Regions from separate parts of the Dysosmobacter sp. Sow4_B12 genome, predicted to be linked through region 1. Evidence: predicted binding sites of a transcription regulator. Region 1 holds the regulator's gene; the other holds the start of a gene.

Evidence for each region. Region 1 encodes CtsR, which represses protease genes until heat stress. Its sites were predicted from a motif close to AAGGTCAANNAAGGTCAAAT; they were not measured.
Region 2: a site for CtsR is predicted at 8,965-8,984, ahead of ACTQ4R_RS01410 (cysteine-rich VLP domain-containing protein). Genes of this name have one in related genera too.

The regions. Positions count from the first base shown of each region.
Region 1 is NZ_JBQKKR010000003.1:176,745-188,094, forward strand. Features, by position in the region: gene ACTQ4R_RS05935 (sensor histidine kinase) at 1-7, shown strand, start outside; gene ACTQ4R_RS05940 (GerMN domain-containing protein) at 13-915, shown strand; gene ACTQ4R_RS05945 (spore maturation protein) at 959-1,480, opposite strand; gene ACTQ4R_RS05950 (spore maturation protein A) at 1,477-2,055, opposite strand; gene ACTQ4R_RS05955 (AbrB/MazE/SpoVT family DNA-binding domain-containing protein) at 2,206-2,448, shown strand; gene rsmI (16S rRNA (cytidine(1402)-2'-O)-methyltransferase) at 2,521-3,351, opposite strand; gene ACTQ4R_RS05965 (tRNA1(Val) (adenine(37)-N6)-methyltransferase) at 3,348-4,082, opposite strand; gene ACTQ4R_RS05970 (DUF362 domain-containing protein) at 4,178-4,351, opposite strand; gene ACTQ4R_RS05975 (CtsR family transcriptional regulator) at 4,625-5,062, shown strand; gene ACTQ4R_RS05980 (UvrB/UvrC motif-containing protein) at 5,127-5,627, shown strand; gene ACTQ4R_RS05985 (ATP-dependent Clp protease ATP-binding subunit) at 5,661-8,114, shown strand; gene ACTQ4R_RS05990 (hypothetical protein) at 8,299-9,747, shown strand; gene ACTQ4R_RS05995 (hypothetical protein) at 9,752-9,928, shown strand; gene ACTQ4R_RS06000 (hypothetical protein) at 9,925-10,179, shown strand; gene ACTQ4R_RS06005 (hypothetical protein) at 10,176-10,454, shown strand; gene ACTQ4R_RS06010 (hypothetical protein) at 10,469-10,681, shown strand; gene ACTQ4R_RS06015 (lysozyme) at 10,674-11,336, shown strand.
Region 2 is NZ_JBQKKR010000001.1:271,608-282,957, reverse strand. Features, by position in the region: gene ruvB (Holliday junction branch migration DNA helicase RuvB) at 1-439, shown strand, start outside; gene glmM (phosphoglucosamine mutase) at 542-1,897, shown strand; gene ACTQ4R_RS01455 (sigma-70 family RNA polymerase sigma factor) at 1,963-2,604, shown strand; gene ACTQ4R_RS01450 (zinc-ribbon domain containing protein) at 2,643-2,924, shown strand; gene ACTQ4R_RS01445 (DUF1858 domain-containing protein) at 3,162-3,368, shown strand; gene ACTQ4R_RS01440 (tRNA (adenine(22)-N(1))-methyltransferase) at 3,434-4,150, shown strand; gene ACTQ4R_RS01435 (Nif3-like dinuclear metal center hexameric protein) at 4,128-4,916, shown strand; gene ACTQ4R_RS01430 (YebC/PmpR family DNA-binding transcriptional regulator) at 4,922-5,659, shown strand; gene ACTQ4R_RS01425 (helix-turn-helix domain-containing protein) at 5,817-5,954, shown strand; gene ACTQ4R_RS01420 (Lsa family ABC-F type ribosomal protection protein) at 6,644-8,119, opposite strand; partial or broken gene ACTQ4R_RS01415 (GNAT family N-acetyltransferase) at 8,494-8,724, opposite strand; gene ACTQ4R_RS01410 (cysteine-rich VLP domain-containing protein) at 9,091-9,504, shown strand; gene ACTQ4R_RS01405 (replication initiator protein A) at 9,616-10,011, shown strand; partial or broken gene mobV (MobV family relaxase) at 10,194-10,757, shown strand; gene ACTQ4R_RS01395 (recombinase family protein) at 10,824-11,350, shown strand, end outside.

The sequences.
Region 1 (11,350 bases):
ATCGTGAAACGGATGCTTGCCCTGTGTGCCCTGCTGGCGGTGCTCACCGGCTGCACCTACGCGGCGGTGGCGGGAAGGCAGGAGGCCGAGAGCTACGACCTCTATTTCCGGGAAAAGGACCTCACGGCCGCAGCCGGCGGCGACGCCCTTCGGGCGGAGCAGATCTACCTGCCTGCCGATATTTCCCGGGAGGATACCGCCCGGATGGCGGAAGAGCTGCTGACAGAGCTTTTGAAGGGCCCGCTGGACGAATCGCTGAAAAGTCCCTTTCCCACGGGAACGGTCTTGAATACCTTGACGCTGGAGGGCGGACGGGCCGTGGTGGACTTGACCGCGGCCTACGGAGCGCTGTCCGGCGTGTCGCTGACCTTGGCGGATTACGCTATCACGCTGACGCTGACCCAGCTGCCGGGAATATCCGAGGTGCGGGTCACAGTCCGGGGACAGGAGCTGGATTACCGGGGCACCCAGCGGCTTCGTCCCCGGGATGTGCTTTTCACCACCACGGAGGATGTGGTGGGCACGGTGGCGGTCACGCTGTACTTCCAGAATGAGGAGGGGCGGCTGGTCCCCACGGACATGGAGCTGAAGCTCTATGAGGGTGATACCCAGGCAGGCGCGGTCATCAAGGCCCTGGAGGAGGGACCGGAGGAAAAGGGCCTGCGGCCCGTGTTCCCGGAGGCCTTCCGGGTGAAATCCGCCTGGCTGGAGGAGGACGCGTGTTATGTGAACCTCAGCTCGGCCGTACTGCCGGAGCTGACGGACGAGCAGGCGCTGCTGACAGCTGTCCGGGCACTGGTACAGTCCCTATGCTCCCTGGAGAGCGTGGACGAGGTGCAGTTCCTGGTGGACGGTGAGTTTACCCGGTCCTATGGGGCGGTCCCCGTGGCGGAGCCCTATCTTCCGGAAAACTGAAACGCTGCGAAGGCACCGCGGACGTTTTGCCCGCGGTGCTTTTCTATGGGCGGAAAAACAGGCGCACCGCCAGGGCGGAGGCGGCAAAGCCCGTCAAGTCCGCGGCCAGAGCCGCCGGCACCGCGTGGCGGGTGCGGTGGATGCCGGCGGAGCCGAAATAGACGGCGATGGTGTAGAAGGTGGTCTCCGTGCTGCCCAGCATGACAGCGGCCACCCGGCCGATGTAGCTGTCCGGCCCGTGGGTGCGCATCAGGTCCGTGGCCACCGCCAGGGCGCCGCTGCCGGAGATGGGGCGGATGAGCAGGAGGGGCGCCGTCTCTGACGGGATGCCCAGCCAGCCCAGCACCGGCGCCAGCAGGCCGGAGAGCCACTCCATGGCGCCGGAGGCCCGGAACATGCTCACGGCGGTCAAAAGGCCCACCAGGGCGGGAACGATGCGCAGCAGCACCGTCAGTCCCTCTTCGGCACCGTGGGTCAAGGCGCCGTAGATGTCCACCCGCCGGCCAAGGCCAAAGGCCGCCACCGCCGCCAGCAGTATGGGGACCACCAGGGAGCTGAGATTCATGACCGCCTCCTTCCCGCCAGGGCCAGCAGCCAGGCCGCCGTCAGCCCCGCCGCCACGGAGAGAACGGAGGAAAACCACACCGCTGGCAGAATGTCAAAGGGCGTCCGGCAGCCGGCGGCGGCACGGACGGAGGCGATGGTGGCGGGCAGCAGCTGGATGGAGGCGGTGTTCAGCACCACCAGCCGGCACAGCTCGTCGCTGGCGACGCCGCCGCAGCCCCGGGCCATCCTGCGGGCCGCCCGGATGCCCAGGGGCGTGGCGGCGTTGCCCAGGCCCAGCAGGTTGGCCGACACATTGGCGGACACCGCCGCCAGGGTCTCGCTGTCCTGGCTGGCCTCCGGCAGCAGCCGACGCAGCAGGGGGCGGAAGGCCCGGGCAAGACTTCCGGAGAGGCCGCAGACGTTCATGATCTCCATTACGCCGGACCACAGGCACAGCACGCCGGCCATGGACAGGCTCAGCTCCACCGCACTCTGGGCACCGGAGAGGGCGGCCTCCGACACCGCGTCCATGCGGCCGGTAGCCGCGCCGAACAGCAGGGAGAGGAGGACCATCCCGCCCCATATCCGCGACATGGCCATAAGCATTTCCTCCTTTTATCAAAAATGCGCAAAATTGTGAATGAAGTTTGAATTTTTGAAAGTTTAAATTGACATTTAATGACAGGTTGTGATATTGTCAGTAGGCCAAAACGAGAGAAATATCGGCAGGAAAGGAGTAATACTGTGAAAGCGACTGGAATTGTGCGAAAAGTCGACGAATTGGGTCGAATCGTGCTCCCCATTGAAATGCGCCGCACCCTGGACATCGCGGAAAAAGACGCACTGGAAATCTATGTGGAGGGTTCGTCCGTCATTCTGAAAAAATACAGACCCAGCTGTATTTTTTGCGACGGAACCAAGGACATCACCGTATTCAAAGGCAAGAACGTCTGCCCAAAATGTCTGAAGGAACTGAAAGCTCTGTAAGCGCCGCGCTTGCTGAACATGGAAAAACCGCCCCGGTCTGATCAGCCGGAGCGGTTTTATGTTTTTGATGCCTCACTTTTCCAGGGCGGCGGCGTACAGCTCGTTTTTGGAGAGGCCGGTGTGGGCGGCGACCTCCTTGGCGGCGTCCTTCAGACGCATGCCGCCTTCCACCAAGGCCCGCACCTGGGCCACGCCGTCCGTCAAGGTGACAGCGGCATCCTCCTGCTTCTCCGCGCCGGCCACCACCAGCACGTATTCGCCCTTGGGGTCGCGGTCCTGATAATAGGCCACGGCTTCCCCTAGCGTGCAGCGCCGGGTCTCCTCGTGAAGTTTTGTCAGCTCCCGGCACAGGGCGATCCGCCGCTCCGGGCCGAAGGCGGCGCACAGGTCCTCCAGCGTGGTGCGGAGCTTGTGGGGCGCCTCGTGGAAGATCATGGTCCGTTCTTCATTTTGCAGGCTGTCCAGATGGGCCTTGCGGCTCTTTTTGTTGACGGTGAGAAAGCCTTCAAAGGTGAAGCGCCCCGTGGGCAGGCCGCTGACCGCCAGGGCGTTCACCGCCGCGCAGCAGCCGGGAATGGCGATGACCTCCACGCCGTTTTCTCCGCATAGGCGCACCAGGTCCTCGCCGGGGTCGGAGATGGCGGGGGTGCCGGCGTCCGTCACCAGGGCGCAGGATTCACCCGCCTGCAGCCGTGCAAGGATGCTCTGCCCGGCGGAGACGTGGTTGTGTTCATGGTAGCTGACCAGGGGCTTTTTGATGCCGAAGTGGTTTAAAAGCTTCACGGATACCCGGGTGTCCTCCGCCGCGATGAAATCCACTGCCTCCATGGTCTCCACAGCCCGGGGCGAAAAATCCCCCAGGTTGCCGATGGGGGTGGCCACTAGATACAAGGTGCCGCTCATGGCAAGTCCTCCTGTTGTCTGAAATAGATGGCGTCCAGCTCCGCCGTGGGGGAGCCGTCGGGATACTGCAAAATCAAGGGCGCTTCCACGGTGAGGCCCGGCTTTCCGCCCCGGCACCCCTCCGCCAGCACCAGGGAGGGAGCTCGGTCCGCCCGCACTTGAACGAAGCGCAGCCGCTTGGGCTCCATGGCGCCGGAGCGCATGGCCTCCAGCAGGTCCGTCAGCCGCTCCGGCTTGTGGACCAGGCACAGCCTGCCGCCCCAGCGGAGCAGATAGGCCGCCGCATGGCACACATCCTCCAGCGTGCAGGCCACCTCCGCCCGGGCGGTGCGGCGGGTATCCGATGGGGCCAGGGCGCCGCTCCGGGGCGGGTAATAGGGCGGGTTGCACACCGCCAGGTCAAAGCTGCCGGTGGGAAACAGGGTTTTGACCTCCCGCAGGTCGGCGGCGTAAAAGGTCATTTGGCCCCCGAGGCCGTTTTCCTCCGCTGCCCGCTCCGCCAGACGGATGGCCTGGGGCTGGATGTCCACGCCGGTAACGCGCAGCCCCGGCTGCCGCTGCATCAGCAGCAGCCCTAAAAGTCCCGTGCCGCAGCCTAGGTCCACGGTCCGCAGCCCCGGCCGCAGCTTGGGCAGGGAGGAGAGGGCAAACGTGTCCGTTCCGGGAGGGAACAGCTCGTCGTCATAGACAAAGCAGTATCCGCCGGGTTTTAAGCGTTCCCAGTGTTCCATGGTGCCAGCCTCCTCTCCTGCTAAGGTGCATTATAGCGGAAAACAAAAAGCCCCGCAAGCTTAAGCTTGCGGGGCTTTTATGTATCCCTTTTAGATTAGTCCTCGGGGACGATGGCACCGTTGGGGCAGGTGTCGCTGCAAGAACCGCAGTCCAGGCAGGCGGCAGCGTCGATCACATACTGATCGTCGCCCTGGCTGATGGCACCAGCGGGGCAGACATCCGCGCAGGAACCGCAGCTGACGCAGGCAGAAGTAATCTTGTAAGCCATGGGAAGCACCTCCATAAGATTTGTGATTTTCATTTTACCATACAATTCTGAAAAAGCAAGCATATCCCGTTAAAAATTTGTCTTTGATTTTGCAAAGAAGAATTGCCGTTCATAATTTGTTTTCAAAAAGGTCAAAGAAAGTCAAAAATGACCTCTTGACAATTGACCGGACGGTGGTATACTAGCATCAGAACAAAAGGTTAAAGAAAGTCAAAGTCAAAATGAAATAGGCTTTCAACAGAAAGGAATGGTACGTGCGTGGGGATTTCGGATTTGATCGCCAGCTTTCTTCAAGAGAGCCTGGACGAAGCGGAAAACGGTGTGCTGGAGGTCCAGCGCAATGATCTGGCCCAGCGCTTCAACTGTGTACCCAGTCAGATCAATTACGTCATGAGCACCCGGTTCTCCCCGGAGCGGGGCTACATCGTGGAAAGCCGCCGGGGCGGCAACGGATACATCCGCATCACCCGGGTCCAGGTGGACCGGCAGACACTGATGATGCATGTCATCAATTCCCTGGGCGACCAGGTGGACCTGCCCTCCGCCAGAGCCATCCTCAGCAATCTGGTCCACACCGAGGCGCTGGAGGAGACTGTGGCGCGGAGCCTGCTGGCCGCCGTGGGCGACAAGGCGCTTTCCGCTGTGCCCCGGGAATCCCGGGACCGGGTGCGGGCGGATATTATGAAGCAGGTCTTGATCTTACAGGTGTAAGCGCATGACCGGCATCAAATCAGGCAATGAATAATAGATAGATGCGATATAGGAGGAATCGATTATGAAATGCGAGAATTGTGGCAAGAATGAAGTCACCTTTATTTACCAGAGCAACATCAACGGCAAGGTCACGGAAAAGCACCTTTGCAGCGAATGCGCCGAGCAGCTGGGCTACACCCAGAAAATCGCGGCCCACAACCGCTCCATGATGCAGAATTTCTTCGGCGGAAGCCTGCTGGGCAACGGCTTTTTCGACGATTTCTTCTCTCCCATGCCCAGTCTGATGGGCCGGAGCGGCTGGCTGCTGGAGGACCCCTTCGACGACTTCTTCGCCGAGATGCCCGCCCTCAGTGCGGCGCCGGTCCAGCAGCAGGAGGAGCAGCAGAAGCAGCAGAATGACCTGGTGGGCAAGGAGGAGCAGAGCCGCTTCGCCTATATGCGCCAGGTGAACGCTTTAAAGCTGGAAATGAAGAAGGCTGTCCATCAAGAGAACTTTGAGCGGGCCGCCCAGCTGCGGGACCAGATCCACCAGCTGGAAGCGGAACACAAGGAGAGCAAGTAACCACAGGATATTCCCAAAAGGGAGGTAAGCACTATGAATGAAAATAAATTTACGCCCGGAGCCGAAGAGGCTCTGCGGCTTTCCCAGGAAGCGGCGGGGGAGCTGGGCCACGGCTACGTGGGCACCGAGCACCTGCTGCTGGGCTTGATCCGGGAGGGTGAGGGCGTTGCCCACACCGTGCTGACGGAGGCGGGCCTCACGGACGATATGATCGTGGAGATCATCAAGACCAGCGTGGGCGTCGGCCTGCCCGGCAGCAATCCCGCCCAGGGGCTGACGCCCCGGGCCAAGCACGTGGTGGAGATCGCCATGGAGGATTCCATCCGGGGCGGCTACAACTACGTGGGCACCGAGCACCTGCTGGCCGGCATCCTGCGGGAGGGCAACAACATGGCGGTCCGAATCCTGCGGACCGCCGGTGTGGACGCCAAGCACCTGTACACCGCCCTCATGCAGAAGCTCAGTGACAGCCCCCGCGGCCGCGGCGCCGAGGGAGCAAAGGCCGCCGCCAAGGATGACGGCGGTAAAAACAAGACCTTGAAGGAGTTTACCCGGGATTTGACGGCGGATGCCCGCTCCGGCAAGCTGGACCCGGTCATCGGGCGGGACAGCGAGATCCAGCGGGTCATCCAGATCCTCTCCCGCCGCACCAAGAACAACCCCTGCCTCATCGGTGAGCCCGGCGTGGGCAAGACCGCCATCGCCGAGGGACTGGCCCGGAAGATCGTCATGGGCGATGTGCCCGATGACCTGCTGGACAAGCGCCTGTTGTCCCTGGATCTTTCCGGCATGGTGGCCGGAACCAAGTACCGGGGCGAGTTTGAAGAGCGCATCAAGAAGGTGCTGGAGGAGGTCCAGAAGTCCGGCAACGTGATCCTCTTCATCGATGAGCTGCACACCATCGTGGGCGCCGGCTCCGCCGAGGGCGCCGTGGACGCGGCCAACATCATCAAGCCGGCCCTGGGCCGGGGCGAGATCCAGGTCATCGGCGCCACCACCCTCAACGAGTACCGCAAGTATATCGAAAAGGACGCCGCCCTGGAGCGCCGGTTCCAGCCGGTGCAGGTGGGCGAGCCCAGCCAGGAGGCGTCTCTGGAGATATTGAAGGGCCTGCGGGAGAAATATGAGCAGCACCACAAGCTGCACATCACCGATGAGGCCCTGGAGGCTGCCGTCAGTCTCTCCGCCCGGTATATCAACGACCGCTTCCTGCCGGACAAGGCCATCGACCTAATGGATGAGGCCGCCAGCCGCGTCCGCATGGAGACCGAGGAGCTGTCTCCCGAGCTGAAGAGCCTGGAGGAGAAGATCAACGCCCTGGTCAAGGACAAGGAAGCCGCCATCGCCGCCCAGGATTACGAAAAGGCCGCCCAGCTGCGGGACATCGAAAAGGATTACCGGGAGCAGGTGGAGCAGGAGCGGGATAAGCGAAAGAAAAACAACGCCCAGCACCGGCCTGTCACCGAGGAGGACATCGCCGCCGTGGTGTCCGGCTGGACCGGCATCCCCGTCACCCGTTTGACGGAGGACGAGGGAGAGCGGCTGCTGCATATGGAGGATACCCTCCACAAGCGTGTGGTGGGCCAGGACGAGGCCGTGAAGGCCGTGGCCCGGGCAATCCGCCGCGGCCGTGTGGGACTGAAGGACCCCAAGCGCCCCATCGGCTCCTTCCTGTTCCTGGGCCCCACCGGCGTGGGCAAGACGGAGCTGTGCAAGTCCCTGGCGGAGGCCATGTTCGGCGATGAGAACGCCATGATCCGCATTGATATGTCCGAATACATGGAGCGGCATACGGTGTCCCGCCTCATCGGTTCTCCTCCCGGCTATGTTGGCCACGACGAGGGCGGCCAGCTGACGGAAAAGGTTCGCCGCAAGCCCTACTCCGTGGTGCTGTTCGACGAGATCGAAAAGGCCCACGAGGACGTTTGGAACGTGCTGCTGCAGATTTTGGACGACGGCCGTATTACGGATTCCCAGGGCCGCACCGTGGACTTCAAAAACACCGTCATCGTCATGACCAGCAACATCGGCGCCAAGGCCTTGACTGCCGCGGGCGCCAAGCTGGGCTTCTCCTCCGAGGAGCACGCCGCGGACCCCGGCGCGGAGGCCGCGTTCCAGCGGGCCAAGGACACGGTCATGGCGGAACTGCGCCAGACCTTCCGTCCCGAGTTCTTGAACCGTATCGATGACATTATCGTCTTCCGCTCCTTGACCCAGGAGGACATCCAGGAAGTGGCCCGCCGGATGCTGGACACCGTTTCCGCCCGGATGGAGACCATGGGCATCCATCTGGACGCCAGCGATGAGGCAGTGGCGGAGCTGGCCAAGGAGGGCTTTGACCCCAAGTACGGCGCTCGTCCCCTGCGCCGCGCCATCCAGAGCAAGGTGGAGGACGCTGTGGCGGAGAAGATGCTGGACGGCACCTTCCGCTCCGGCGACACCGCCCGCCTAACGGTGGAGGACGACAAGCTCTGCGTCACCAAATAACCAAAATGTCCGCTTTTCGGCATTGACCGAAAAGCGGACATTTTCTTTGTAAAATCCGGATTTTCACATAAAAACAGAAGAATTTTTGAAAAAACAGCAAAAATTTGAGCTTTTTGGCGTCCTGCCGCACAGCCGCGTGCGGCAGGACGCCCGCCGGGAGGGCGATGGTGGAGGAGGTGTTTCGGTGATACACTTTGAAAATTGGAAGATTTGGCAGTCCCCGCAGGATGCCGCGACTGCCCGACAGTATGACCACCTGTCCCGACGCATTGACGTGGAGGGAGACCTGCCGGGGGGATATGTCTGGCAGCTTCTGGTACAGTGCGGGCCCCACGCTGATACGGTCCTGCTGGAGCCTACGGAAAAAGGCGTTGGCACCCTGCTGACGGCGGACAACCTCTCGGTGCCGGGAGAGTACTATCTGCAGCTGCGGGGCGTTTTGGCAGCCGACGGGACCGAGAAGCGGCACACCAACATCATCAGCGTCTATATTCCGGAGAGCCTGACAGGCCTTGGCACCTGGCCGGAGGTGCCCACGGAGTTTGCCCAGACGGAGGCCCGCATTCTGGAGCTGTACCGGCACCCGCCTGTGCCCGGCAGCAACGGCTGCTGGCTGGTGTGGGACGCGGACAGGGACGAGTATGTGGAGAGCCAGCTTTCCCTGCCGGATGTGTCCGTGGGTCCTCAGGGCCCCAAAGGCGACAAGGGCGATAAGGGCGACCCCGGCCCACAAGGACCGCAGGGCGAAGTGGGCCCGCAGGGGCCCCAGGGAGAGCAAGGGCCGGAGGGACCGCAGGGCCACAAGGGTGATACCGGCGACACCGGAGAGGCAGGCCCAGCGGGTCCCCAGGGACCGCAGGGAGAAACGGGCCCCCAGGGGCCGAAAGGAGACACCGGTGAGCAGGGACCCAAGGGAGATACCGGAGACACAGGACCCCAGGGACCCGCCGGCCCGAAAGGTGAGCAAGGCATCCAGGGTGAACAAGGTCCACAGGGACCATCCGGTCCCCAGGGCGAGCAGGGACCGAAGGGCGACCCGGGCGATACCTATACGCTCCCCGTTGCCAGTGCGGCTGCGTTGGGCGGCGTTCAGCCTGCCGCAAAGACCGACACCATGACCCAGGCGGTCGGCGTGGATGAGGCCGGTGCACTGTGGACAGCGGCAGGCGGCGGTGGGACATGGAAAAAGGTCGTGGATGTTATCACAGAAGAAGAAACGTCAGCAATTAGAGTAACAAAAGATATTGACGGAAATGATTTGAACCTAAAAAAATGTATCATCTACACGATTGCGGCACCATCGGCTTCTAATACGGAAAACAAGTTGCGTACCGTTTGGATCAATGGTGAACAAATTTCTTATGAATCTAAAGGTGTATATACCGAAACAACTTTTACACAAGTAATTTTTAAGTGTAATCTTTATCCTTATATTTGGTATAAAAATGCAAAGTTTTTATACGGTTTCTCAAATAATCCAGCAAGTATGACGGCGCAAATGGGCACCGCAGAATCGCCATTCCCAGCATCAGGCCAAAACGAGTATGCGAATATAGTAAAAATTGAACTGCTTTCGAGCGGTATTTTAGGGGTCGGATCACGTATTCTGGCTTATGAACTCAAAGAGGTGTGAGAACATGAGAATTTGTGAAAATGGCGTCTACCGTGACGCAACGCCCGAGGAAATCTCCGAATTGGAGCAGGTGGCCACCCAGCAGCCTACTCAGGAGCAGACGTCTGAGGAGCGCATCGCCGCCCTGGAAAAGGAGCTGCGGGAGACAAAGCTCCTTCTGGGACTGGAGGATACGGTGTGACGGAGAGTGTTCTCGCAGCCCTCATCACCGGCGCTCTGAGTCTGGCGGGGGTGATTTTTTCCAACATGACCAATGCCCGGCACATGGAGCACAAGCTGGAGACCAGCCAGGCCGTCACAGACACGAAGCTGGAGGAACTGACCCGGGAAGTGCGGGAGCACAACCACTTTGCCCGGCGGGTGCCGGTGCTGGAGGAGCAGATAAAGGTGGCAAATCACCGCATCCAGGACCTGGAGGAGGCAGCCCGGTGAGACGCCGCTGGACCACCAGCAAGCTTCTCGCCGTGGGGATTCTGCTGGTAGACGGAGCGGCCACCACGGTTGTGCTGGCCCTCTGCGGCCTCGCCGTCTGGCGGGGTTTTACCGGAACGCTGCCCTATCTCACCACGCTTATCGGCGCCCTGCAGGCGTCAAGCGGGTATGTGCTGGGACATTACTTCAAAAAAAGCAGCTTGGAAAATACCAGAGGCGGTATCGTCTATGACGCCGCCCTGGGCAAACGGTCCGATTCGGATACAGACCTGTGAGGGAGGTACATGCCATGAAAGACAAGCTAGTCAAGCGGGCGGCCAACCTGCTGTCCGTCAAGAGCCTGGTGACGCTGGCGCTCACCGGCGTATTCGCCTGGATGGCGGTAAAGGGGACCATCAGCCAGGACTTTATGACCATCTACGCGGTCATCATCGCTTTCTACTTCGGCACCCAGAGCCAGAAGGTGCAGGATACCGTGGAGCAGGTGAGCGGCGATGCGTAAGCCCATCGGCGCGGCCGGGCTGGCACTCATCAAACACTTTGAGGGCTGTCGGCTCAAGGCGTACAAGCCCGTGGCCACGGAGAAGTATTGGACCATCGGCTGGGGCCACTACGGCCCGGATGTGGAGGAGGGCCAGACCATCACCCAGGCGGAAGCGGGCGCCCTGCTGGTATCAGACTGTCAGCGGTTCGCCGACGCGGTGGACGACCCCGCCAACTGCCCGCTGACGGCCCAGCTCAACACTAACCAGCGGGACGCCCTCATTTCCTTCACCTTCAACTGCGGCACCGGGTGTCTGCGGACGCTTTGTAAGAGCCGCTCCTTGCCCCAGATCTGCGAGGCTATGATCCGGTATAACCTGTCCGGCGGCAGGCCTCTGGCGGGCCTCACACGCCGCCGGAAGGCCGAGCAGGAACTTTTCAACACACCCATTGAGGAGGACGACATGGACATCGAAAAACTCACAGATGAGCAGCTGATCCGCCTGGCGGAGCGGCTGCAGGCGGCCCTTGCCAAGCGGCCCATCAGCGCCACGTTGGAAGCCGAAGTGGAGGAGGCCGCAGCTCTGGGCATCACCGACGGCAGCGGCCCCGGCAGGTTCTGCACCCGGGCCCAGTGCGCGGCCATGGTGCTGCGCGGCAGAAAAAAGCAATAAAAATTGGGCACCCA
Region 2 (11,350 bases), on a different contig from region 1:
TGATATCGTGCCCGAGGGAGCCTATGAAATCGCCCGCCGCAGCCGGGGAACACCCCGCATCGCCAACCGGATGCTGCGCCGAGTGCGGGATTTCGCACAAGTTAAAGCTGACGGCGTCATCACAAAAGATGTGGCGGATCAAGCCCTGTGTGCACTGGAAATTGATTATCTGGGATTGGACCCGGTGGACCGGCGGATGCTGGGAGCCATCATCGATAACTATAACGGCGGTCCTGTGGGGTTGGAAACCCTGGCGGCCACCATTGGTGAAGAGTCCGTTACGTTAGAGGATGTATATGAGCCGTACCTCATGCAGTTGGGATTCTTGACTCGGACACCTCGTGGCCGGTGTGTGACGCAAAAGGCGTATCAACATTTGCATAAACCAATCCCTGGCGGCGCAATGCCAGAGGGGGAGATGGAGCAGCTGATGCTTTGACACGTATTCTTGCATAGTGTCAAATCGCAAGTTCGGATCGCAAGTTATGATACAAAATTACAATTCATATAAACTCATACAATTAGAAGGGAACCATTATTTATGGGTAAATTATTTGGTACAGACGGCATCCGCGGTGTCGTGGGTGAGAATCTGACTGCGGATCTTGCCTATCGGGTAGGCCAGGCGGTAGCTACGGTCCTCATGGAAGACAAGGGAAGCCGCCCCGAGGTCCTTATCGGTAAGGACACCCGTGTTTCCTCAGACATGCTGGAATCCGCTCTCATGGCAGGTATCTGCTCCGTGGGAGGTGATGTGAAGCCCGTGGGTACCATCCCTACTCCTGCGGTGGCATACTTGACCATTAGGGAACAGGCGGACGCGGGCATCGTTATTTCGGCCAGCCATAATCCTTATGAACACAATGGCATCAAGGTTTTCAGCAGCCAGGGCTACAAGCTCTCTGACGCAGTGGAGGCCCGCATTGAGGAGCGTATCCTCTCTGATGCACCCATGAAGCTCCGCACGCGGGGAGAGATCGGCCGCCGCCACCACGGGATGCGGCAGCTGAAGCGGGAGTATATTGACTTTGTGGCATCTACCATTGAATCTGACTTGGCTGGTATGCGAATCCTGGTGGACTGCGCCAACGGTGCCGCCAGCGCCACAGCGCCGGAACTGTTCGGCCGGTTTAAGGCCAGTACGGATTTCATCCATCGAGACCCGGACGGTGTCAATATCAACAACCGCTGCGGTTCCACCCATTTGGAAAGTCTTGCAGATGCTGTTGTGAAAGGCGGATATGACATCGGCGTGGCCTTTGACGGTGATGCAGACCGCTGCTTGTTGGTGGACGAAACCGGCGCTACTATTGATGGAGACAAGGTCATGGCTGTGTGCGCTGCGGATATGAAGCGCCGCGGCAAGCTCAACGGAAACACCATCGTGGCCACCGTGATGAGCAATCTAGGACTTCATGAATTTTGCCGCAACGCAGGACTGAACTTGGTCTGTACCGCTGTTGGTGACCGTAATGTATTGGAGAAGATGCTGGAGTGTGATTACCGTATCGGCGGTGAGCAGTCTGGCCATACCATTTTCACGGAACTGGAGACCACCGGTGATGGGGAAGTGACAGCTCTGCAGTTTTTGCAGGTGCTTTCCATTTCCGGCAAAAAGGCTAGTGAACTGGCTTCCTGCTGTGCCGTGTATCCCCAGGTGCTGGTGAACGTGGAGGTGCCCCACAGCGGAGGTGTGAAGGAGAAAATCATGGCCTCCCAAGTTTTGGCAGACGCTGTGCGGGAGGAGGAAAAGGCCTTGGGTGGAAGCGGCCGGGTGCTGGTCCGCGCCTCCGGCACCGAAGCCCTCATCCGGGTTATGGTAGAGGCAAAGACGGAGGAAACTGCCCAAGAGGTTGCTGATCGTCTGGCGGATTTTATAAAATCACTAAAAATCTAAGGCTTCTAAACGGAATTTTTGATAATTTGCTTGACATTTTATGGGATAGACGGGTATAATAACATATGTTCAAGGTTAAAGATCAACCATTCCAACAGATGGAGACGCGAAGTGACGAAGACCTTTGCCAGCTGGCTGCTCAAGGCAGCCGGGAGGCGGAAGAGATTTTGGTTTCACGCTATAACCGGCTGGTTCGTACCTGTGCCCGTCCTTTTTTCCTAATCGGCGGTGACAGTGAGGACTTGACGCAGGAGGGAATGGTGGGCCTCATCAAAGCAGTCCGGGAATATGATGCCGGTAAGGCAGCTTCTTTTCGGACCTTCGCAGAGATCTGCATACGAAGCCGACTGTATTCCGTACTCCGCGCCGCTGCGCGGGATAAGCATCTTCCGCTCAACCAGTCGGTTCCTCTGGATACACCCTTCTTTGATAGCAATTCCTACACCTCTGGCTCCGGCGATTTGGCGCAGGGCAACCCCGAGACTTTTTTAATCGAACGGGAACGCACCGCGGCTCTCCTGGCTGGTGTCCGGAAACAGTTGTCCGAATTTGAAGCGAAGATTTTGGGGTACTATTTGGACGGTCTTTCATGCAGGGAAATTGCCGAGACGGTAGGCAAGCCCCCAAAGTCCGTGGACAACGCTGTGCAAAGAATCCGCCGTAAGGTGGCACAGCAACTTCTTTCCGGCGAATTCAGCGAGAGCTGAACGCAATATATTTTTCTTTTCAAAGAGAGGGTAAAATCATGTACGAAGACAAGACTTTAGTGTGCAAAGAGTGCGGCCAGGAGTTCGTGTTCACCGCTGGTGAGCAGGAGTTCTATGCTGAGCGCGGCTTCCAGAACGAGCCCCAGCGCTGCAAGGCCTGCCGTGATGCTCGCAAGAACGCCGCCCGCGGCCCCCGCGAGTACTTCACCGCTGTTTGCGCTGCTTGCGGCGGCGAGGCGAAGGTTCCTTTCGAGCCCAAGTCTGACCGTCCCGTTTATTGCAGCGAGTGCTTCGCCAAGATGCGCGATCAGCAGAGATAACAAGCCGGTCTTCGGTTTTTATAATTGCGATCAGAAAAGAACACCTGCCCATATGGACAGGTGTTCTTTTTCATACCTAATTCGTGTATTTGGAGGCGTTATCTGAACTTCATGTGCCAAATGCTTGGCGAATCTCCATGTCAGCGAAAAAGCAAGATTTCGCGCATTTTCTATTGAATTCGTGAAGAGAATAGAGTATAATACCCATGCTGAATTTTTGATTGGAGGAATATTCCCATGATTACGATTACCAAAGACACCATTATCGGTGATATTCTTGACATTGCTCCTCACACCGCACCCATTTTCCTGTCTATTGGCATGCACTGCCTGGGTTGCCCCTCTTCCCGGGGCGAGACCGTGGAGGAGGCCTGCATGGTCCATGGCGTGGACTGTGACAAGCTGCTGGCCCTGGTGAACGAGGAAGCCAATAAGGCTCAGTAAACACCTGGCAGGACGCATACGGGGCGAGCCCGTATGCGTCCTTACAACGATTGCCGGAGGAACCTATGGCAAAACGAGAAATGGAGCTTTCCCCCAGGCTGCGTCTTTTGGCAGACTGGGTGCGCCCCGGTTCAAAGGTCGCTGATGTTGGCACGGATCACGCCTACCTGCCTGTGTGGTTGGTGCTCCATGGGCGCGTGAGCTCTGCCATTGCCAGTGACCTTCGCAAAGGTCCTATCCAGCGAGCCAGGGAGAACTGTCGTCGTCACGGTACAGACGGTGTGGACTGCCGTTTGTGCGATGGCTTGAGTGGTATTGAACCCGAGGAGGCAGACACTGTCATTATTGCCGGTATGGGCGGAGAGAATATCGCTGCCATCTTGGCGGCCGCTCCTTGGACGAAGGACGGCGCCCACACGCTATTGCTCCAGCCCATGAGCCGGGACGCGGTGCTGCGGCGCTTTTTGGCGGAGAACGGTTACGTGATCCTGCGGGAAGCATTGACCTGCGAGCGGGGCAGCTACCTGCCTGTTATGGAGGTCACCGCTGGCGAGATGAAGCTGACAGAAGGGGAATTGTATGGCGGTGTAAAGATGCTGCACGATCCTCTGGGAGATCGGTATCTCATACAGGCGATCCTGCGCTTCCAGAGCGCCGTGGCCGGGCTGAACCGCTCGTCCAGCCCGATGGACCGGGAGAAGGCGGATGGTCTGCGGGACATCCTCACCCAGCTGATGAACATGAGAGAGGAGTGGCGTCATGCCAACTGTGCGGGAAATTGAACAGGCCCTCTTTGAGTTGGCCCCCGGAGAGGCCGCCATGGAGTGGGACAATGTGGGACACCTCCTGGGGGACCCGGACCAGACCGTGGAGCGGGTGCTGGTGGCACTGGACATCACGGAAGGTGTGGCGGACGAGGCCATCGCCTCTGGCTGCCAATTGATCGTGGCCCATCACCCCATTATGAACTGCCGCTGGACGCCGGTGCAGAACATCCGGGACGATACCTTTCAAGGGCATCTGCTTTTGAAGCTGCTGCGGAACAATGTTTCTGCTATCTGCATGCACACGAACTTGGACATTGCGTGGGGAGGGGTGAACGATGCTTTGGCCCAGCGGCTGGAGCTGGTAGACCCTGGGCCCCTGTGTGAAAACGGATTGGGCCGTGTGGGCGAATACCCGGAAAGCGTAGCCTTGGCGGATTACGTTCGCTTCGTGTGCCATGCCTTGGGCTGCAATGGCCTGCGGTATGCCGATGCTGGAAAGCCTGTGCGTCGGGTGGCTGTTGGCGGTGGCGCCTGCGGGGAGTTTGAGGACGATGCCATTCGAGCCAGTTGTGATACGTATGTCACTGCTGACCTCAGCTACCACCAGTTCTTGGACGCGGCAGGGAAAGGTATCAACCTCATTGATGCAGGCCACTTTCCAACGGAGGATCCCGTCTGTGAAAAAGTCATTGCGTATTTAACGGACCAGTTCCCGGAACTGGCTGTTACCAAATCCGCTTCCCACCGGGAAGTGATTCAGTACTATGTTGAAGGAGAGTAACTATCATGTCTGGACATTCCAAATGGCATAATATTCAGAAAACCAAGGGTGCGCAGGATGCAAAGCGATCCGCCGCATTTACCAAGATTGCGAAAGAGATCATTGTGGCCGTCAAGGAAGGCGGTGGTTCCGGCGATCCCAATAACAACTCCCGTCTGGCCACTGTCATTGCCAAGGCTAAGGCTGTGAATATGCCTAACGAGAACATTAAGCGCACCATTGACAAGGCGCTGGGTGCCGGCAGCACCGAGAACTTCGAGGCTGTTACTTACGAGGGCTATGGCCCCGGCGGCGTGGCTGTCATTGTGGAGGCTTTGACCGACAACCGTCAGCGCACTGCGCCTGAGGTCCGGCACGCTTTTGACAAGTGCAACGGCAACCTGGGTGCGCAGGGCTGCGTCAGCTGGTCTTTTGATAAGAAAGGTGTTATCGTCATTGACAATGAGGATGGCGAGTTGGACGAGGACACTGTTATGATGGATGCGCTGGAGTCCGGTGCTGCCGATTTTGAGGCTGACGGTCCTGCCCTGGAGATTACCTGTGATCCCGATGCCTTTAACGATGTGGTAAAGGCTCTGGAAGAGAAGGGATACAGCTTTGTTAACGCCGACATTGAGATGGTGCCTCAGAATTACATTACCTTGTCCGATGAGGGTGATGTGAAGAATATGAACAAGCTCATCGACATGTTGGAGGACAGCGATGATGTCCAGAATGTCTGGCACAACTGGGATAACGACTAAACGAAATAAGAAAAGGACGGCTTAAGCCGTCCTTTTCTTATTTCGTATAATTGCACAAAACTTACATTTTGTGCAATTATACGAAAAAGAAGTACTCTACTACTGGTCGGTTGCCTTTTTCCAGGGAAGTGGGTATCTTGAATGTGAGGTGAATTACATGAATAAAGAACGGTTGGGAATCTTTATCGCGGAGAACCGCAAAGCCCTGGACATGACCCAGAAGGACCTAGCGGAGCGTTTGCACATCACGGATAAGGCCGTCAGCAAGTGGGAGCGGGGAGTTTCACATAATTAAAGATACCACACCAATCCCATGCTGACTTTTGCTCAACCGATACAGCCGGAGGGCTGGATAACAAGAAAAGGCGGTATGCGCCCCGTGGAGGGGTAGCGTACCGCCTTTTCTTGTGGGGGTTTCCAAAGGGGGCAAAGCCCCCATTTGGCACACGACTTTGCGAAGCAAAGTGTAGTGTGTTATACCTGCTGGCGTGGCTGACGGGGGAAACGGGGTGCGGTGCTTTTTGCGCCCCGTTTGCTCCGGCAGGAAAACAGGCTGAATTTTTGTGAATGGGAATGAACAAAAAATCGGGCTGGTTTCAGAGAACGGCGGCAGGTATATGAAAGCCCCGTCCCTCGTCCTACGCTCCGACTTGTGGACAAAATCTCCCGAAGCTGTGGCCACACTCCCGGAAAAGTAGCAGGACAGCGGGCAACCGTCAAGGCTGAAATGAACGGTTTTATACCCGGCCTTGACCGCCGCCCTCCGTCCCGCTGAACGGGCAGACAAGGCGGCCAATCCCTCAAAGTGCTTGGCCGCACTTTTTTTAATTTGGGAGCGTTCTCCCTTGCAAAATTGAAATGGGCGGGAAGCCATTTTGTGGCTTTCCCGCCTTGATTACCTTTTGCAAAGACGGGCGGGGCTGTCAACGGCGGCGCATGAAATGCGCCGTTCATCTTGACCGTTGACTGGCTCGGCTGGCTTTGCTATTCGGTAGCCAGACGAATGCTTTTGGTCGCCATGTTATTTCTAAAAGCAAGATCATGTTCTACGAAGATCATGGTAGGAGAAAATTCTCTAATCAGATTTTCAATTTGCATTCGAGAATAGATGTCAATATAGTTAAGAGGTTCATCCCACACATACAGATGCGCTTGTTCACAAAGGCTTTTTGCTATCAACACTTTTTTCTTTTGTCCCGCCGAAAAATCTTCCATTTTCTTTTCAAACTGTATTCGTGAAAAATCCATTTTCCGTAAGATTGCCTTAAACAAACTTTCATCAACACGATTGGCTTCCGCAAACTCTGATAACGAACCGTTCAGCATAGAAGTATCTTGAGGTACATAGGACAATATCATGCCAGAACCTATTGCAACTGTCCCACGATGTTCTATTTGTTGCCCAACCAGTAGCTTTAGAAGGCTCGTTTTCCCAGAACCATTTTTTCCATAAAGGGCAATGCGTTCTCCCTGTTTTACTGTAAACGAGATTGGCTGGCAGACATTTTTGCCGTCAAAAATCGGTACAACATCAGAGAAAGTCACTAAGGTATCTGAAAAATAGAGAAGCGGAGCGATTTTCAAATCTTCTACGGTTTCCAAATTTTTGAGAAGGCCGGACTTTTCCTCGATTGCACGTTGCTGCCGCACTTCGATAGCCTTTGAGCGTTTCATCATTTTGGCAGATTTGTGACCAATATACCCTCGATCAACCGGGCCGTTCCCATATTTTGACGCTTCAATTCGGTCTGACCAGACAGAAGTTCTTTTAGCTGCCTTTTGCATATTATCAATGCTTTTTTTCAGCTTCACATTTTGAGCGAGTTCAAATTCTTGTTGACGCTGGAAGTTGGTAAACCAAGTAGAAAAATTTCCGCTTTGCACTTCGATGTTTGACCGATTGATCGACAGGATATGGTCAACACAGCCATCTAAAAAACAGCGATCATGAGAGACTAAAATGAATCCCTTTTTCCGTTTCAGGTATGCTGAAACGGTTTCTCTGGCTTCCATATCCAAATGGTTTGTCGGTTCATCAATCAGTAAAAAGTGTCCATCATTCAGAAAGAGGGTGGCAAGCAGCACCTTGGTCTGCTCCCCATTGGAAAGCGTAAAAAATGGTCTCCAAAGCACATCATCACGGACTTCCAGATAGGATAGTTCTCTCAACAGCTCCCATTCTTCCGCCAGCGGGCAGACTTCCGAGAGAATGTCCGCAGTTAATCTGTTTTTATTGCTAACAGGGTATGGAAAGTAATCAAATTGCACAGAGGCTTGTATTTTCCCATGGTATTCGTACTTTCCAAGCAGAAGATTTAGAAAAGTTGTTTTACCTCTGCCATTTCTACCAATGAACCCAAGTTTCCAATCTGTATCAATTTGAAAATTGACATTTTCAAAAATGTTATCATAGCTGGATGGATAGGCAAAGGTAAGGTTCTCGACTCGGATCATCGACATATCGCATTCCTCCTTTATTCCGGGGATAAAGAACATAAAATAAGAGCTGCAAGAAAGTCAATTCTTGCAGCTCGTCACAGCATAATAGTACCACCCCTATCAAGAGTGATACGCCTACGATATATCGAGTGAATAGACTTTTAACTTTCTTGCAATGGGTACAATGGTACTGTAAAACACAGTATCACTGTATATTCCAATTTATTTGCAAGAAAAGTTAATCATCTTTCCACCTCACCTCTAATTTTATGTATGTTAGTGTATCACAAAGACACAAGCAAGTCAAGGAAAAGGGCAATGATGATAATGAGTATAAGGCAGGGTACTTTCTGTTTTTGCTTCTCTGCGGGATATGAGATTTCGTAAAATCCGATTTAGATGTTAAGGCTCATGTATAAAAGCGGATAAGGATTGCCCTGTTCGTCAAGGTCTGTCCTTTTATAAACCTGAAAGCCCATGTGTTCATAAAAGCCCTTGGCCTGTGGGTTTTGCTCATTCACAGCCACCCGCTCTACGGCATAGGTTTTAATCCCATATTGGAGCAGGCGCTTTCCGAGCCCCTTTCCTCTTTCTTCCGGGGAAATGAACAGCATATGTGTTACCTCCACAACTTCAAATTTACTGTTCAGTTTCTTCCATTCTACCACAATTCCGAGAGCGTGGAAATGGGGGGATTTTCAGGCAGATTTCCCACCTTTCGGATATACGGGACGGGCGGTCATTTCGGTGTAGACTTAGGTTAGTTCATCGATGGACAGCACCTTGAAAACCGAATGACCGTCCGAAAAGGAATACCCCCGGCTGGGGAAGCACCGCAAGGAGCCGACTTCTGGACACTTTGTCCAGAGGTCACTTTGGGACAAGTTGTCCCGAAGTTATGGTGAGCGTGCCAACGCCGGAACACGCCGCAGGAATGGGGCAGGAAGCCTTTTCGGGGAGAACGGCAGCGGAAAGCAAAACGGAGGGAACGCATGAAAAATAATCCCTACAAAGACTTGCCGCCGCTGGAATGCAGGCCGGACGGTTCCCTTTACCGCATGACCCCGGCGCAGCGGAAACGGGCAAGCGCCCTGATACGCCGGGAGTGCTGTTGCTGTGAGGACGGCAACTGCATTGCCCTTGACGATGGGGACACCTGCACCTGCCCGCAGACGATTTCTTTCTCGGTCTGCTGTAAGTGGTTCCGCTGGGCGGTCTTGCCGCTGGACGGGACGCTGGAAGCGGAAATTTTCCGGGATAAGGACTTGAAACGCTGTGCGGTCTGCGGCGGTGTGTTCGTCCCCAAATCCAACCGGGCAAAATACTGCCCCGGCTGTGCCGCCAGAGTTCACAGGCGGCAGAAAACAGAAAGTGAACGGAAAAGGAGGTCTGCTGTGGACAGTTAGGAGCGAAAAAAGCCTTGATTTATCAGGCTTTGCAAGCCCCAAACCGGGGCAGGTGGTATAAAGTATCGCCCGCCCCGGAAAACGGGCTTCTAACCGTCCACAAAACGAACTATGACAAATACCATCTATATCCACCAGCCGGAAAAGGCGTTCAGCTTCACCCGGCTCCCGAATTTTCTCTTTGAAGCCCCCACATTCAAGCCCCTGTCCAACGAGGCAAAGGTTCTGTACGCCTTTATCCTGCGCCGGACAGAGTTATCCCGCAAGAATGGGTGGGCGGATGACTGCGGACGGATTTTCCTGTATTACCCTATCTGTGAAGTGGTCACACTGCTCCATTGTGGGCGGCAGAAAGCGGTGAATACCCTGCGGGAACTGCAATACGCCGGACTGGTGGAGATCCAGAAGCAGGGCTGTGGAAAACCCAACCGCATTTTCCCAAAATCCTATGAAGCGGTTCCAAACACCGACTTTAAGAAATCCCGTTCTGGTACACCGGAGGACTGAAAACCGTACCCATGAAGTACGGAAATCACTCCTGAGACGTACGAAAACCGGACGGTATATAGAAATACAAAGATAAAAAGACTGATTTATATTCTATCCATTCCAATCCTATCCGAGCTATTTTCTGCGGGATTTTCCCTGTGGAAAACCCCGGATAGGAAAGGAATGGGGAAAGGAGCAGAATGGCACAACACGCAATTTTACGGTTTGAGAAGCACAAGGGCAACCCGGCAAGGCCGCTGGAAGCCCATCACGAAAGACAGAAAGAACAGTATGCCAGCAATCCCGACATTGACACAAGCCGGAGCAAATACAACTTCCATATCGTCAAGCCGGAGGGACGCTATTACCACTTCATTCAGAGCCGGATTGAGCAGGCCGGGTGCCGAACCCGCAAGGACAGCACACGGTTTGTCGATACGCTGGTAACTGCCAGCCCGGAGTTTTTCAAGGGGAAATCCCCAAAGGAGATACAGGCGTTTTTCCAGAGGGCGGCGGACTTCCTCATTGGCCGGGTAGGACGGGAAAATATCGTGTCGGCGGTGGTACACATGGACGAGAAAACGCCCCACCTGCATTTGACCTTTGTTCCGCTGACAAAGGACAACCGCCTGTGTGCAAAGGAGATTATCGGCAACCGGGCAAACCTGACGAAGTGGCAGGACGATTTTCACGCCTATATGGTGGAGAAATATCCTGACTTGGAGCGTGGGGAGAGCGCCAGCAGGACAGGCCGGAAGCATATGATATAATTGCCATAGAGCAAAAGTATTGTAAGCGTGGGTTGTTTCTTTAGAAGGAGGATTTTTACGGTGAAACAACCTTACAATACTACCATTTACAACACGGCTCTTTATATGCGGTTAAGCCGTGACGATGAAAGCTATGGTGACAGCGTAAGCATTGAAACGCAGCGGACAATCCTGCAACAGTACGCAAGGGAGCAGGGGCTTCATGTGGTCGGGGAATATGTGGACGATGGGTGGAGTGGGACAAACTTCGAGCGTCCGAGTTTCCAGCGCATGATGGACGATGTGGAAGCCGGAAAAGTAAACTGCATTGTCACCAAAGACCTGTCCCGTTTCGGGCGGGAGCATGTGATGATGGACTACTATCTGGAATTTCTGTTCCCGGAAAAACGGGTGCGGTACATCGCCGTTGCGGAGAATGAGGACACAGAAAAGGGACTGTCCGATTTTGTGCCATTCAAAAACCTGTTCAACGAATGGTTCGCAAAGGACACCAGCCGCAAGGTAAAAACTGCTTTCAAGGCAAAGTTTGCCGCCGGACAGCGTATCAGCGCCTATGCTCCCCTCGGGTACAAGAAGCACCCGGAAAT